Regions from separate parts of the Stenotrophomonas sp. 89682_Sma genome, predicted to be linked through region 2. Evidence: riboswitches for the same ligand, from Rfam matches in the RefSeq annotation. Region 2 holds a riboswitch; the other holds the start of a gene.
What was found. A riboswitch is a leader RNA that binds a small molecule or an ion and turns the genes downstream of it on or off. The one in region 2 is predicted to bind glycine.
Positions count from the first base shown of each region.

Region 1: linked by a shared signal. The riboswitch ahead of gcvP (aminomethyl-transferring glycine dehydrogenase) and the one ahead of ACZK29_RS19615 (trimeric intracellular cation channel family protein) in region 2 are both predicted to bind glycine.

Region 1 is NZ_CM151147.1:3,527,755-3,534,691, forward strand. It holds gene ACZK29_RS16420 (siderophore-interacting protein) at 1-843, opposite strand, end outside; gene ACZK29_RS16425 (multidrug effflux MFS transporter) at 985-2,211, opposite strand; glycine riboswitch at 2,512-2,614, shown strand; gene gcvP (aminomethyl-transferring glycine dehydrogenase) at 2,677-5,544, shown strand; gene ACZK29_RS16435 (VOC family protein) at 5,637-6,047, opposite strand; gene ACZK29_RS16440 (amino acid permease) at 6,151-6,937, opposite strand, start outside.
Region 2 is NZ_CM151147.1:4,251,887-4,258,823, reverse strand. It holds gene ACZK29_RS19625 (hypothetical protein) at 53-310, shown strand; gene ACZK29_RS19620 (3-deoxy-7-phosphoheptulonate synthase) at 606-1,679, shown strand; gene ACZK29_RS19615 (trimeric intracellular cation channel family protein) at 1,891-2,508, opposite strand; glycine riboswitch at 2,593-2,696, opposite strand; glycine riboswitch at 2,710-2,799, opposite strand; gene ACZK29_RS19610 (GIY-YIG nuclease family protein) at 2,840-3,115, shown strand; gene ACZK29_RS19605 (nuclear transport factor 2 family protein) at 3,257-3,688, shown strand; gene ACZK29_RS19600 (hypothetical protein) at 3,692-4,129, shown strand; gene ACZK29_RS19595 (XVIPCD domain-containing protein) at 4,121-5,761, opposite strand; gene ACZK29_RS19590 (hypothetical protein) at 5,758-6,552, opposite strand; gene ACZK29_RS19585 (NAD(P)/FAD-dependent oxidoreductase) at 6,622-6,937, opposite strand, start outside.

The DNA.
Region 1 (6,937 bases), 720 kb from region 2:
GTCCAGCCCGCAATCACGGACCAGGTGGCGACGGATCGCCATCACCGCCCCCGCCTCGCCTGCCACCCAGGCATACAGCGGCCCGGCGACGCTGGCATCGGCCTGCTCCCAGAGGATCTGCGCGTCGACATCGATCTCCTCCAGTTCGTCACCGACAGACACCGCCGAGACCGCTGCCAGCCGCGTCTGGACCGCCTGCAGCAGCGGCTGGCCGTGGGCCGCCTGACCACGCGGCAACCAGACCAGCTCGGCCGTGGACGGCGCCTTCAGCGGCACCGCGTCGCCGGCCTGCGCCACTTCCAGCAGCGCCAGCGTGCGTGGCGGATCGGCCAGCGCGGCCAGTTCCTCGAGGATGCCAGCCACTGCCGGCAGCGCGGTTTCATCCGCCACCAGCAGCACCTGGCCGACACCCGCCGGCGGTTTCCATTCCCAGCCTTCGCTGCTGTCGGCACAGTCGGCATCGGGGGCCAGCAGCACTACGCGGTCGCCCGGCCGCGCGTGGATGGCCCAGCGCGAGGCCGGTCCCGTCTCGCCATGCAGCACGAAATCAACGTCGACCTCGCCCTGCTCGGGACGCAGCTGGCGGATGGTGTAGGTGCGCATCGGCGGGCGCTGATCGTCCGGCAGCGCCCGGTAGCGCGGATACCAATCCTCGCCGCTGGGCACCTGCGGCACGTCCTGGCCGGGCAGGGGGAAGAACACCTTGATGCGCTGATCCGGGCCTTCGGTCTTCATCCGCGCCACGTCGGCACCGGTGAACACCATGCGGTCCAGGGAAGGGGAAAGAACGCGGCGCTCCTTCAGCGCCACCTCGAACAGGCGGTAGGTCTGCTGCGCAGCCATGGGGGAACCTCACGTAACGACATCGGATCGGCTGGCTGTCGTGCATCCACGCACCGGCTGGCTGGAGTGCCCAGCCTAGTCCGGTCGTTCCTCGCCGCAAGCGTTGCGGGCATCGCGGCCTGCCCTACCCCTGCGCGCTGCTCAATGGCCCGTGCAGGCTGCCTGCGCCGCGCGTTCACGCTGGTGTTCCCAGTACCAGAACACGAAGCCGGCAGCGAAGAACGCGGCCTGGCCCAGCGCCAGGTGCAGCGGGCTGGCACTGAGCAGCGGCGACACCACGCCGGCCACCACCGTGCTGATCATCAGCTGCACGAAGGCCTGCAGCGACGACGCCAGGCCACGCTGGTGCGGGTACATGTCCAGCACCGCCAGGGCCAGGATCGGGAAGATCAGCGACATGCCCATGCCGCCCAGGAAGATCGGCAGCACTGCCCACGGCAGCACGAACTGCGGCGACAGCGCCACGTAGCCGACATTCAGCAGCGCCGACAGCGCGCACAGGCTGAAACCGATGGCGACCTGGCGGGTGGGCGTGGTGTGCCCGGCCATGCGCCCGGACAGGAACGAGCCGGTGGTCATGCCGCCGATGGTGGGAATGAACAACCAGGCGAAACCGCCCTCGCCCAGGTGCAGGTGCTGCATCACGAACACCGGCGCCGAGGAGATGTACAGGAAGATGCCGCCGAAACCGATGCTGCCGGCCAGCGCCAGGCGCAGGAAGCGCGGGTTGAAGCCGATGCGCACGTAGTCACGCAGCAGCACGCGCGGCGACAGCGGCACCCGCGCCTCGACCGGATGGGTTTCCGGCAGGAAGCGCGCGGTGGCCGCCAACAGCACCAGCCCGAACACCACCAGGAACCAGAAGATCAGCGGCCAACCTGCGCCACTGAGCAGGATCCAGCCACCGATGATCGGTGCGATGGCCGGGGCGATGCCGAACAGCATCGACACCTGGCTCATCAGCCGCTGGGCATCGTGGCCGTGGTACAGGTCGCGGATCACCGCGCGGCCGACGATCATGCCGACACCCGCCGACAGGCCCTGCAGCGCGCGGAACGCCAGCAGCGTGGTCAGGTCGGTGGACAGCGCACAACCGACCGAGGCGCCGACGAACACCACCAGGCCACCGAGGATCACCCGCTTGCGGCCCCAGGCGTCGGACAGCGGGCCGTGTGCCAGGCTCATCAGGCCGTAGAACAGCAGGTACACGCTGATGGTCTGCTGCACCGCCACCTCGTCCACCGCCAGGCGCTGGGCCAGCTGCGGGAATGCCGGGAAGATGGTGTCGATCGAGAACGGGCCGAACATGGCCAGGCCGGCAAGCAGCAGGGCCATGCGGCGGGTGGAGGGGGCAACAGCGGCGGTCATGGAGGAAGCGTCCGGCAGGGCCATGCGGGGCACGCACGGCGGGCGCCGGTCCCGCAGCAACGGGGACGGCGCCAGATGAATTCGGGTATCCGCCCATCATAGGTGGGGATTGCGCTTGATGCCATGCAGCACTGCACAAAACGCACGGCCGGGCCATCGGCCATTCAGGCGCGGCGGCCATGCCCGGAGGCGGCCGGCGGGCCCGCAACGGGCTATAATCGGCGGGCAACACGGTGGGAGAAGCGGAACACCGCTGCCGAAGGCGCAACGCCCGTAATCGCTCAGGCCCGATACCACCCGTAACACAACTCTGGAGAGACCGGTTCGATCCGGCGCCGAAGGGGCACGAAGTTGCGGTTTTCCGCGCTTCCAAACTCTCAGGCAAAAGGACAGAGGGGCGCCCCGCAGACCGCCAGCCGGCGGCTTGTGCCCGTGCGTGTGCCCTTTCCTGACGGATCCTTCGCCATGTCCCAGAACACCCCTTCCCTGCGTGAGCTCGAGCACCACAACGCGTTCGTCGAGCGCCACATCGGCCCCAACGACGCCGAGATCGCGCAGATGCTCGACGTCGTCGGCCACGCGTCGCTGGATGCGATGACCGATGCCATCGTGCCGGCCAAGATCAAGTCGCCGGCGCCGCTGGCGCTGCCGGAGTCGATGACCGAAGTGCAGGCACTGGCGAAGATCCGTGCGATCGCCGACAAGAACACCGTGCTGCGCAGCTTCATCGGCCAGGGCTACTACGGCACCCACACGCCGAACGTGATCCTGCGCAACATCCTGGAAAACCCTGCCTGGTATACCGCCTACACCCCGTACCAGGCGGAAATCTCGCAGGGCCGCATGGAAGCGCTGATCAACTTCCAGACCCTGTGCGCCGACCTGACCGGCATGGAAATCGCCAACGCCTCGCTGCTGGACGAAGCCACCGCCGCTGCTGAAGCGATGACCCTGGCCAAGCGTTCGGCCAAGTCCAAGTCGGACACCTTCTTCGTGCACGACGCCGTGCATCCGCAGACGCTGGAACTGCTGCGTACCCGCGCCGAGCCCATGGGCATCGTGCTGCGCGTCGGCACCCCGGCCGAAGCGCTGGAAGCGGAAGCCTTCGGCCTGCTGCTGCAGTATCCGGATACCTTCGGCCAGGTGGGCGACTACAAGGCGCTGGTCGATGCCGTGCACGCACGCGGCGGCCTGGTGGCCGTGGCCACCGACCTGCTGGCCCTGACCCTGCTGGCCGCCCCGGGCGAATGGGGCGCGGACATCGTGGTCGGCAACAGCCAGCGTTTCGGCGTGCCGTTCGGCTTCGGTGGCCCGCACGCCGCCTTCATGGCCTGCCGTGACGCCTACAAGCGCTCGATGCCGGGCCGCCTGATCGGTGTTTCGGTCGATGCCCAGGGCAACCCGGCCTACCGCCTGACCCTGCAGACCCGCGAGCAGCACATCCGCCGCGAGAAGGCGACTTCCAACATCTGTACCGCGCAGGTGCTGCTGGCGGTGATGGCCTCGATGTACGCCGTTTACCACGGCCCGGAAGGCCTGACCCGCATTGCCCGCCGCACCCATCGCCTGGCCTCGATCCTGGCCGCAGCGCTGCGCAATGCCGGCGTGCAGGTCGGTGGCGATTTCTTCGACACCCTGCATGTCACCGGCGTGCATGCCGATGAGATCCATGCCAAGGCCCGCGCCGCCGGCTACAACCTGCGCGCGATCGACAGCGACTCGGTCGGCATCAGCCTGGACGAAACCACCACCCGCGCCGACATCGTTGCCGTGGCGGCCGTGTTCGGTGCCTCGCTGGACGTCGACGCGCTGGATGCCAGCACCGCCGACGCGCTGCCGGCCGGCCTGCTGCGCCAGTCCGCGTTCCTGACCCACCCGGTGTTCAACACCCACCACAGCGAGCACGAGCTGCTGCGCTACCTGCGTTCGCTGGCCGACAAGGACCTGGCGATGGATCGCACGATGATCCCGCTGGGTTCGTGCACCATGAAGCTCAACGCCACCGCCGAGATGATTCCGGTGACCTGGCCGGAGTTCTCGCAGATCCACCCGCTGGTGCCGGCCGACCAGGCGCTGGGCTACAAGGAACTGATCGACACGCTGGAAGCGATGCTGGTCGAATGCACCGGCTACGACGCAGTCAGCCTGCAACCGAATTCCGGCGCGCAGGGTGAGTACGCCGGCCTGCTGGCGATCCGCGCCTACCACCGCTCGCGCGGCGAGGGCCACCGCGACATCTGCCTGATCCCGGATTCGGCACATGGCACCAACCCGGCTTCGGCGCAGATGTGCGGCATGAAGGTCGTGGTGACCAAGACCGACGCCAACGGCAACGTTGACGTCGAGGACATCCGCCTCAACGCCGAGAAGTACAGCGACCGCCTGGCCGCGATCATGATGACCTACCCGTCCACGCACGGCGTGTTCGAGGAAGAGGTGGTCGAGATCTGCGAGATCATCCACAAGCACGGCGGCCAGGTGTACACCGACGGCGCCAACATGAACGCCCTGGTGGGCGTGGCCAAGCCGGGCAAGTGGGGTTCGGACGTTTCACACCTGAACCTGCACAAGACCTTCTGCATCCCGCACGGCGGTGGTGGCCCGGGCGTCGGCCCGTGCGCGGTCAAGGAGCACCTGGCCCCGTTCCTGCCGGGCAAGCTGGGTGACAACGGTCCGGTCGGCATGGTCAGCGCCGCCAGCTTCGGCAGTGCCTCGATCCTGCCGATCAGCTGGATGTACATCGCGATGATGGGCCGTGAAGGCCTGCGCAAGGCCACACAGGTCGCGCAGCTCAACGCCAACTACATCGCCAAGCGCCTGGCCCCGCACTTCAAGACCCTGTACACCGGCCGCAACGGCCTGGTGGCGCATGAGTGCATCCTGGACGTGCGCCCGCTGGAGAAGACCAGCGGCATCGGCGCCGAGGACGTGGCCAAGCGCCTGATCGACTTCGGCTTCCATGCCCCGACCCTGAGCTTCCCGGTGGCTGGCACGCTGATGGTCGAACCGACCGAGAGCGAGTCGCTGCACGAGCTGGACCGCTTCATCAACGCGATGATCCAGATCCGCGAGGAAATCACCGCGATCGAAGACGGCCGCCTGGACCGCGAGGACAACCCGCTGAAGAACGCGCCGCACACCGCGACCGCGGTGACCGCCAGCGAGTGGACCCACGCCTACCCGCGCGAACTGGCCGCCTTCCCGCTGGCCAGCCTGAAGCAGAGCAAGTACTGGCCGCCGGTGGCCCGCGTCGACAACGTGTATGGCGACAAGAACGTGATGTGCGCCTGCATCCCGGTCGATGCCTACAAGGATGATGAAGTCGAGGCTTGATTCCTCGCTGCATCGGTAAAGAGAACGGCCCGCGCAAGCGGGCCGTTTTCATGAGGGTGTGTGGACCAAGGTCCACACCCACAAGCATCCGATCACGGGTCCGGCATCTGCCCCAGGCTCAACTGCCACGACACGCCGAAGCGGTCCTGCACCCAGCCATAGCGGTTGCTGAATTCATAGTCACCCACCGGCATCAACCAGTGCCCACCCTCGCCCAGCACGCGCGCGGCGCGCTCGAACTGCTCGGCACCGGAACACTCGACGAACAGCGAGATCGATGGGCTGAAGGTGAAGTCGTGAACATCGAGGCTGTCAAAGCACAGGTAGTGGGTGCCACCCAGCAGGAAGATGGCCTGGCGGACCTGCCCAGGCACGCCGGCACCGGCGCCCTCCGGGTGGCGCTGCAGGGCCAGCATGCGGAAATCGGCAAAGGCTTCGGCGTACAGGGCCAGCGCGGCCTCGGCCTGGCCGGTGAACATCAGGAAGGGACGGCTGCGCAGCATGCGGTACTCCTGGTCGACGGGCCGCTGGCGGCCCACACGATCAGGATGGCACGGCGGATGTGCAGCCCCCGTGGTAGTGCCGGCCGCTGGCCGGCAGCTTCAGTCAGGCCTCGCGCATGCGCCGGGCGATGGCGCTGCCTGCGGCGATGGTGGCGGTCAGCGCCACCATCGACAGGAACTGCAGGCGGGTGTGCGACTCGCTCAGCAGCAGGCCGAAGATCAGTGCCAGGATCGCCAGCGCGCAGCAGGTCAGCCACGGGAAACCAGCCATGCGGAACGGCAGGCGGGTGCCCAGGCGATCCGCGCGGCGGCGCAGCACCAGTTGCGAAACCAGCGACAGCGTCCACACCAGCAGGCAGGTGGAACCGACGATGTTCAGCAGTACCGGCAGCACCCGGTCCGGGAACAGCAATTCCATCACCGTAGCCGCGAAACCGAACAGCACGCTGGCCAGCACGGCGATGACCGGCACCTGGCGCGGATCGGTCCAGCCCAACACCGCCGGCGCTTCACGACGCTGCGCCAGCGAATACATCATGCGCGAGGCGCCGTAGAGATTGGCATTGAGCGCCGACAGCAGCGCGATCACCGCAATCAGCGTGATGGCGGTGCCCGCACCCGGGATACGGGCGATATCCAGCACCGCAGCGAACGGCGATTTCAGCGCCTCGCTGGTCCAGGGCACCACGGCAATGATCACGCTCAGCGAGCCGATGTAGAACACCAGGATGCGCCAGGCCACGGTGCGGATGGCACGGGCAATGCTGCGTTCCGGGTCTTCGGTCTCGGCAGCAGCGACGGCTACGATCTCGGTACCACCGAAGGCGAACACCACCACCAGCAGCGCAGCACCGATGCCGGCCAGGCCCTTCGGTGCGAAGCCGCCATGT
Region 2 (6,937 bases):
CCGGACGCGGTAAACAGTGCATTGCCCCTGTCCATCCGCACGGAAGTCGATCATGCAGAGCACGCTCCAGGTAACGCTGTACGGCCCGCTTGGCGACACACCGGCACTGCAGTTGCCGCAGGTGGAAGGGCCGTCGGTGGCGATCCCGGAACCGCTCCTGCGGCGGCTGGTGTCCGACCTTTACACCGCCCGTTCCCTGCTCAATCCCGAGCAGCTGGATGAGGCCCGGCAGGAACTGGGGCGCGTGCTGGAGCGCTGGGCCGACATCCATGAAGGCCTGCTGCTGGATGTGGAAGTGCATGGCAGATAAGCGACTTCGCGTGCCTGGCGCCGCATGGATGGCCCAGGTGCGCGACTCGCTGAACCGCGCCCCCAGTTGCGGATGAAACATTTTGCACTGCGCAGAAGCTGTGCTATCAATAGAACCCATGAACGCAGCCCCCACCAGCTTTTACTGGTATTACTTTCCGAAGCCACTGGCGGAGGAAGGACTGCGCTCACCCTGAAGAAAGCTTCAGACGCATTCCCGAAAGCCGCCAGCGAACCTGGCGGCTTTTTTCATGCCGCCGCGCTGGGGACCCCCAACGTTCCGGAGAACCCCCGCAATGCCCCCGCACACCGACGACCTGCGTATCCGCACCATCGAACCGCTGACACCGCCCGCCCAGCTGCTGGCGATGCTACCGTGTGACGATGAAGCCTCCGACACCGTCAGCGCCTCGCGCGCGGCCCTGCACCAGATCCTGCATGGCCGTGACGACCGCCTGGCGGTGGTGGTCGGCCCGTGCTCGATCCACGACCCGCACGCCGCCATCGAATACGCCCAGCGCCTGAAGCCGCTGCGTGATGCGCTGGCCGGCGAGCTGGAAATCGTCATGCGCGTGTACTTCGAGAAGCCGCGTACCACGGTGGGCTGGAAGGGCCTGATCAACGATCCGGACCTGGATGGCAGCTTCAGGATCGACAAGGGCCTGCGCATCGCCCGTGGTCTGCTGCGCGACATCAACAAGCTGGGCCTGCCGGCCGGCGTCGAGTTCCTCGACGTGATCTCGCCGCAGTACATTGCCGATCTGGTGGCCTGGGGCGCCATTGGTGCGCGCACCACCGAAAGCCAGGTGCACCGCGAACTGGCCTCGGGGCTGTCGTGCCCGGTCGGTTTCAAGAACGGCACCGATGGCAACGTGAAGATCGCCGCCGACGCGGTGGGTGCGGCCTCCAATCCGCATCACTTCCTGTCGGTCACCAAGCAGGGCGGCACCGCCATCGTGTCGACCACCGGCAACCCGGATTGCCATGTGATCCTGCGCGGCGGCAAGCAGCCGAACTACGATGCGGGCAGCGTCGCCGAGGCCTGCCAGGCGCTGGCCAAGGCCAAGCTGCCGACCCGCCTGATGATCGACGCCAGCCATGCCAACAGCCTGAAGAACCCGGACAACCAGCCGAAGGTGATCGAGGACATCGCCGTTCAGTTGGAAGACGGTGAACAGCGCATCGTCGGTGTGATGATCGAAAGCCATCTGGTCGGCGGCCGCCAGGAACTGGTGGAAGGCCAGCCGCTGGTCTACGGCCAGAGCATCACCGACGGCTGCATCGACTGGGACACCACCGTGACGGTGCTGGAGCGACTGGCCGCGGCCGTGCGCGCCCGCCGCGAAGTGAAGGTGTCCGAAGCAGCCTGATGGAAGCCGCCTGAGTGCGGCACGTGTGTGGATGGCGGCCAGCGCCTGCGGGGGTGCGGCCGCGATCAGGGTCGGTCGGAGTTGGAGGCCGGCCCGTCCGCACCGGCGATGCGCCTGGCGCTGCGTATGTGCGACAGCGCCAGGTACATCGCCGGGGTGGTGCAGCGCGCGAAGGGTAGCGCCGGGCCATGCCCGGCGAACACGCTATCGTTCAATGCACTTCGTCGTGGTACACGAACTTCGGCATTTCCCAGCGGTAGTGGATCGCCAGCAGGCGCAACGCGAAGCCGCCGCCGAGGCAGCACAGGATCGCGGTGGCGTCGGCTACGCCCCAGTGCAGCAGTAACAGGTAGGCGGCGCCGGTCAGCAGCGCGATGATCGCGTACAGCTCCTTCTGGAAGATCAGCGGTACTTCGTTGCAGAGGATGTCGCGCAGCACGCCGCCGAACGCACCGGTCAGCATGCCGGCGATCAGCACGATGGGGGTGGCATGGCCGGCCTCGCGTGCGATCGAGCAGCCGATCAGGGTGAAGGCGATCAGGCCCAGCCCGTCCAGCACCAGGAAGGTGCGGCGGAAGTGGTGCATCCAGCGGGCCACCCAGGTAGCGATCAGCGCCGCGCACACGGTGAAGCCCAGGTACTCGGGATGCTTCACCCAGCCCAGCGGGTAGTGGCCGAGCAGGATGTCGCGCAGCGAACCACCACCGAGGGCGGTGACGCAGGCGATCATGACCACGCCGAACAGGTCCATGCGGCGGCGGCCGGCGGACAGCGCGCCGGTCATGGCTTCAGCGGAAATGGCGATCAGGTAGATGATGGACAGCAGCATGGGGCAGGCTCCGGGCGCGGTGGGGCCGGCCATGCGCGACTACCGCCACTGCCTGCGCAATGACGGGATGACGATGACCGGTGCCGCTCCCGCTGTCCTTTTGCCTGAGAGTTCAGCGGTGTGGGCCGCGTGCCCCTTCGGCGGATCGTCCCGGGCGTGCCCGGTGACCTCTCTCCAGCTCGGCGAGTCGAATGCATGGTTGGTGGGATTCCAGCCCACCGGCCTGAGCGATCATGGGAGCCTGCGCCTTCGGCGGGCGCCAGCGCGGCGCCTCTCTCCTGCATTCGGCCGCCAGTATATCCGCTGCAGTGCAGCACGGCATAATCCCGGCATGCCCCCGTCCCCCCGCCCGTGGTTCCTGTACCTGCTCGAATGCCGTGATGGCAGCTACTACGCGGGTATCAGCACCGACGTGGACGCGCGCTTCGCCGCCCACCAGGCGGGCAAGGGCGCGCGCTACACCCGGGCCCGGCCGCCATTGCGCGTGCTGGCCGTGCGCGAATACCCGGACCGTGCCGCCGCCTCGCGCGCCGAATGGCAACTCAAGCAGCAGCCGCGCGAGCGCAAGCTGGCCTGGCTGCAGGCCTTGGACGCCCGGCTTCTGTAGAGCCGAGCCCGCGCTCGGCTGCTGTTCCGCCTGCCCGTTGCAGGACCCGGGCAGGGGCTCGGCCCTACGGTAGATCCACGCCATGCGTGGATGCGCCCTGCACATGCCATGATCGTCCAGCTCTCAGCGCTGGAGACCCGGATGTCCACGATCGCCCTGCTGTTCGCCCTCTCCGCAGCCACAAGTCCCGCCGCCGACCCGGCCACCATCGCGGCCATCGAAGCCACCTGCCATGACTACGTCGACGGCCAGCTGGAGGCGGACCCACAGCGCGTCGCCCGGTCCCTGCACCCGGACCTGGCCAAGCGCGCAGTCCTCGGTGATACACCCGATGAGCGCCTCGGCCTGCGCCGGATGTCGAAGGAAGAGCTGGTCTCACTGACGAAGCAGGGCGCGCTGAAGACCCCGAAGGAGCAATGGGACCGCCGCTGCACCGTGCTGGATGTAACCGGCAACGCCGCCTCGGTGCGACTGGAAACCCCATGGTTTGTCGACTACTTCCACATGGGCCGTTTCGACCAGCGCTGGGTCATCGTCAACGCATTGTGGTATCCGAAGCCGAAGGCGCAGTGACCGATGCGTGCCGCGGCCCGGGCGTGGATTGCGCTGCTTCTGTTGTTGACCTTCCTGGCCCTGCTGCCGGGCCTGGTGTATCTGCTGGGATTGGTCGCGACCGAGGGCCGGCCGCAACCTGTCGATTCCACGCGGAGCGACGGCGCGTGTGGTGCTGCGAGCTACGCCCACCACGTACCGATGGATCCATGGCGATTCATGGCGCGCCACGTGGGAGTGAATGCGAAGGTGAACGTGCCCGATGTCGAACTCGAAGCTTCCTGGATCGCACGCGTCCACCTCGGGCACCATCCACGCCACAGCATGCTGCGCTGGCACCTGAGCTCGGCAGCATTGACCATCTGGATCACCCGGCACTGGTCTTCACGGCAGATCGCCGGCACGGCTCGGGCCCAAGGGTACTGCCCGCCCCGACCGTCGCATGGACGCGGATCAGACTGACCGCGCCTGCTGGGACAGGGTGCTCTGGTGATCCTGCTCCTCCTGCCGGGACCGCGCATCGGTCTGTCGATGTGCGTCATTCAGCGACTGCAGCTGCGCCAATGACGTGTCCACAGGGGTGGCAAATGCCTGCGCGGCCGGCATCTGTGCCCTGAGATGGGCCGGGTCGGACGGATCGCCCTGCACGACGAAGAGCGTTTCCGCCCTGCCGTCCTGCGAAGGCGAGGCGCCCAGCACGACATGGTCGATGCGTGTCAGCCCGGCCTCGCGGGCCAGGCAGGTCGAACTGGCTGCAAGGCGTTGCGCGTTCTCGCCGAAAGGCTGGGCCTGGCTGTCTTGCAGGCGTCGTACCGCCTCCTCGGCCTGTTGCAGCAGCGGGTCGGAAAGCGCGGCTCGCCGTCGCTCCGGTTGTGCGGGTTCGACGTGCAGCAGCTGTTCGGGCATCCCGTTGCGCGGGGCGCGGTTGAGGTCGATGGAGCCGTCGGCATTCTGCTGGCGATGCAGTTCCGCACGCGGCACGGTGGACCACTGGCCATCGATGAAGGCGTGGCCGCGACCATCCCGGTTCCAGATCACCAGATCATCGCCGGAGGCGTACAGGCCGGCGGTGGCCGGCGAGTTGCCTGCCGCCTGCGGGCGGCCCCAAGCATGTGAGCGCCCGTGCTGCAGGGCATCGAGGTAGGCCGGTGCCTCGGTGTTCTGCAGGAACAGGGTCTTGACCACCTCGTAACGATGCAGGGCCTCGGGATGTGCACGATCGGCGGCCAGCGCCACCGGGCTGGCCAGCGGGTCGGCGGAAACACCGGCGAACACATCGCGCATCGGATTGCCCGGCCCTGCGGCCCGCAACCGGTTGAAGACCTCGGTGCCCTTCAGGGCGTGCTCAACGCCGCTTTCCAGGTAGTCGGGCTGTTCCCTGCCGCGTACGACGCGGTTGGGAAGCATGCCGTCGATCCGTGTCTTGACGTCATCCACGCTGGCCAGGTCGCCGCTGGCAATCGATCGCAGAACGCCTGGATAGCGGCTCAACCCTGCCTGGTTCTCCAGCTTCATCAGCATGGTGGCGAGCTTGGCCTGGTCATCCAGCGACGCATGCTGGTACAGGTCGGTGCCGCGCAGCTGCTGCATCGCGCCGCCAGGATCCCGGCGGCCATCGCCGTGGCGGAGCAGGCGGTCGACCTGGCTGACATCGTGTGCATGCACGAACGCAACACCGTCGCTGGATGCGAGAAAGGTGTTCAGATGGCCGCGGATGGTCCCATCCAGGGCGCGCCCGTTCTGCGCCCTGATGCCGTCGCCATCGCGCTGCAGGTCGGAAACCGTCTGCTGCCGCTGGCGTGCATCAAGCTCCAGCGAGGGCTGCTGCTGGCGTGCCCAGCGCTGATAGGCGTCCACCAGCTGGGTCGCCACCTCCGGGTGCTGGCCCAGATCGGTCTGCAGCGTGCCGATGGAGAAACCACTGTTGCCCACCGGCGTCATGACATTGCCGCTGATGTTGCCGGCGAAGGACAGCTGATAGGCCACATTGCGGCCGGCGTTGCTGCCCTCGGACGCCACGCCGATGGCGAAGTAGGCCAGTGTGCGCAGCTGCGCATCACTGAGCTGCGGGCGATCCTGCGGTGCCGTGCTCATGGGTTGTTCTCCCTGCCGTTGGCGGTGCGTCCACACAACTTCAGCGCTTCGCGCACGGATGCGATGAGGGCGACGTACTCGTCCGCTGCAGCCGGTGACATTCCGTCTGCAAGTTCGTCATCACTGCGCGCGGCGTCCTCGGCATAGGGCGACAGTGCGGCCTGGCAGGCCGCGTTGTTTCCTGCCTCATGCTGGGCCGAAGCGATCGCCAGCCTGATGTCGGCGATCGTGCTCAATGGAAGCGTGTCCGCGCAGGACGCCTGGAGCGCTTCCAGCGTGCTGGCGGTGCCGGCGGCGGAATACGGCGCGGTCTTTTCAGCGGCCTTGCGCAGCGCGGCGGCAACGTTGTCCGTCATGCAACGGTCGCTCACCACAAGGTAGTGGCCCTTGAATCCTCCGTTGCTGCCGCAGTAGGCGGCGCAGGCATCGCCCGTGCGCGTACCGATCTCGATGCCCTGGGCGGTAGGTTGCATCGTGAGCAGGCATTGCGCTGCGCCAGGTGCGGGATCCACCGCGACAGACTGCAGATCGTCGCCGAGCGTGCCCGCCAGGCTGCATCCGGCGCCGGAGGATTCAGTCTCCAGATGGAACTGCAGCGCCGTGCTGCCAGGGCGTGCCTGAAGCAGCAGCTGTCCCCATCCTCGTTCGGTCGAGTAGGTACCGGGTGACAGGCGCGGAGAGGGAGAGGGTGCTGGCGAGTGGGCGGAGACTTCCGCCTGCGACTGCCCCGCAGGACAGCCGGAGAGCAGGGCGACCGCGATCAGGGCGGGCAACCATTTCAGCAGGTCCATGCGGCTTCATTCCATGAGCGACCCGCTTACGCTAGCAGCACGTGCGTGAAGGCCGCCGGGGCCCGGGGCCTAGCGCCTGGGCCGCCGGTCGTCCTGGTCATCGCCGAAGATGATGCGCGCGCTGCGCTGGTAGCTCCAGTACGCCACCGCCCAGTTCAGCAGTACCACGATGCGGTTGCGGAAGCCGATCAGGAAGAACACGTGCGCGGCCAGCCAGAACCACCAGGCCAGGATGCCCGACAGCTGCAGTCGGCCCAGGTGCACGATGGCGGCCATGCGGCCGATGGTGGCCAGATTGCCGTAGTCGGCGTACTTGAACGGACCGGGTTCGGGCGTGCCGTGCAGGCGCGCACGGATGACCTCGGCCACGTACTTGCCCATCTGC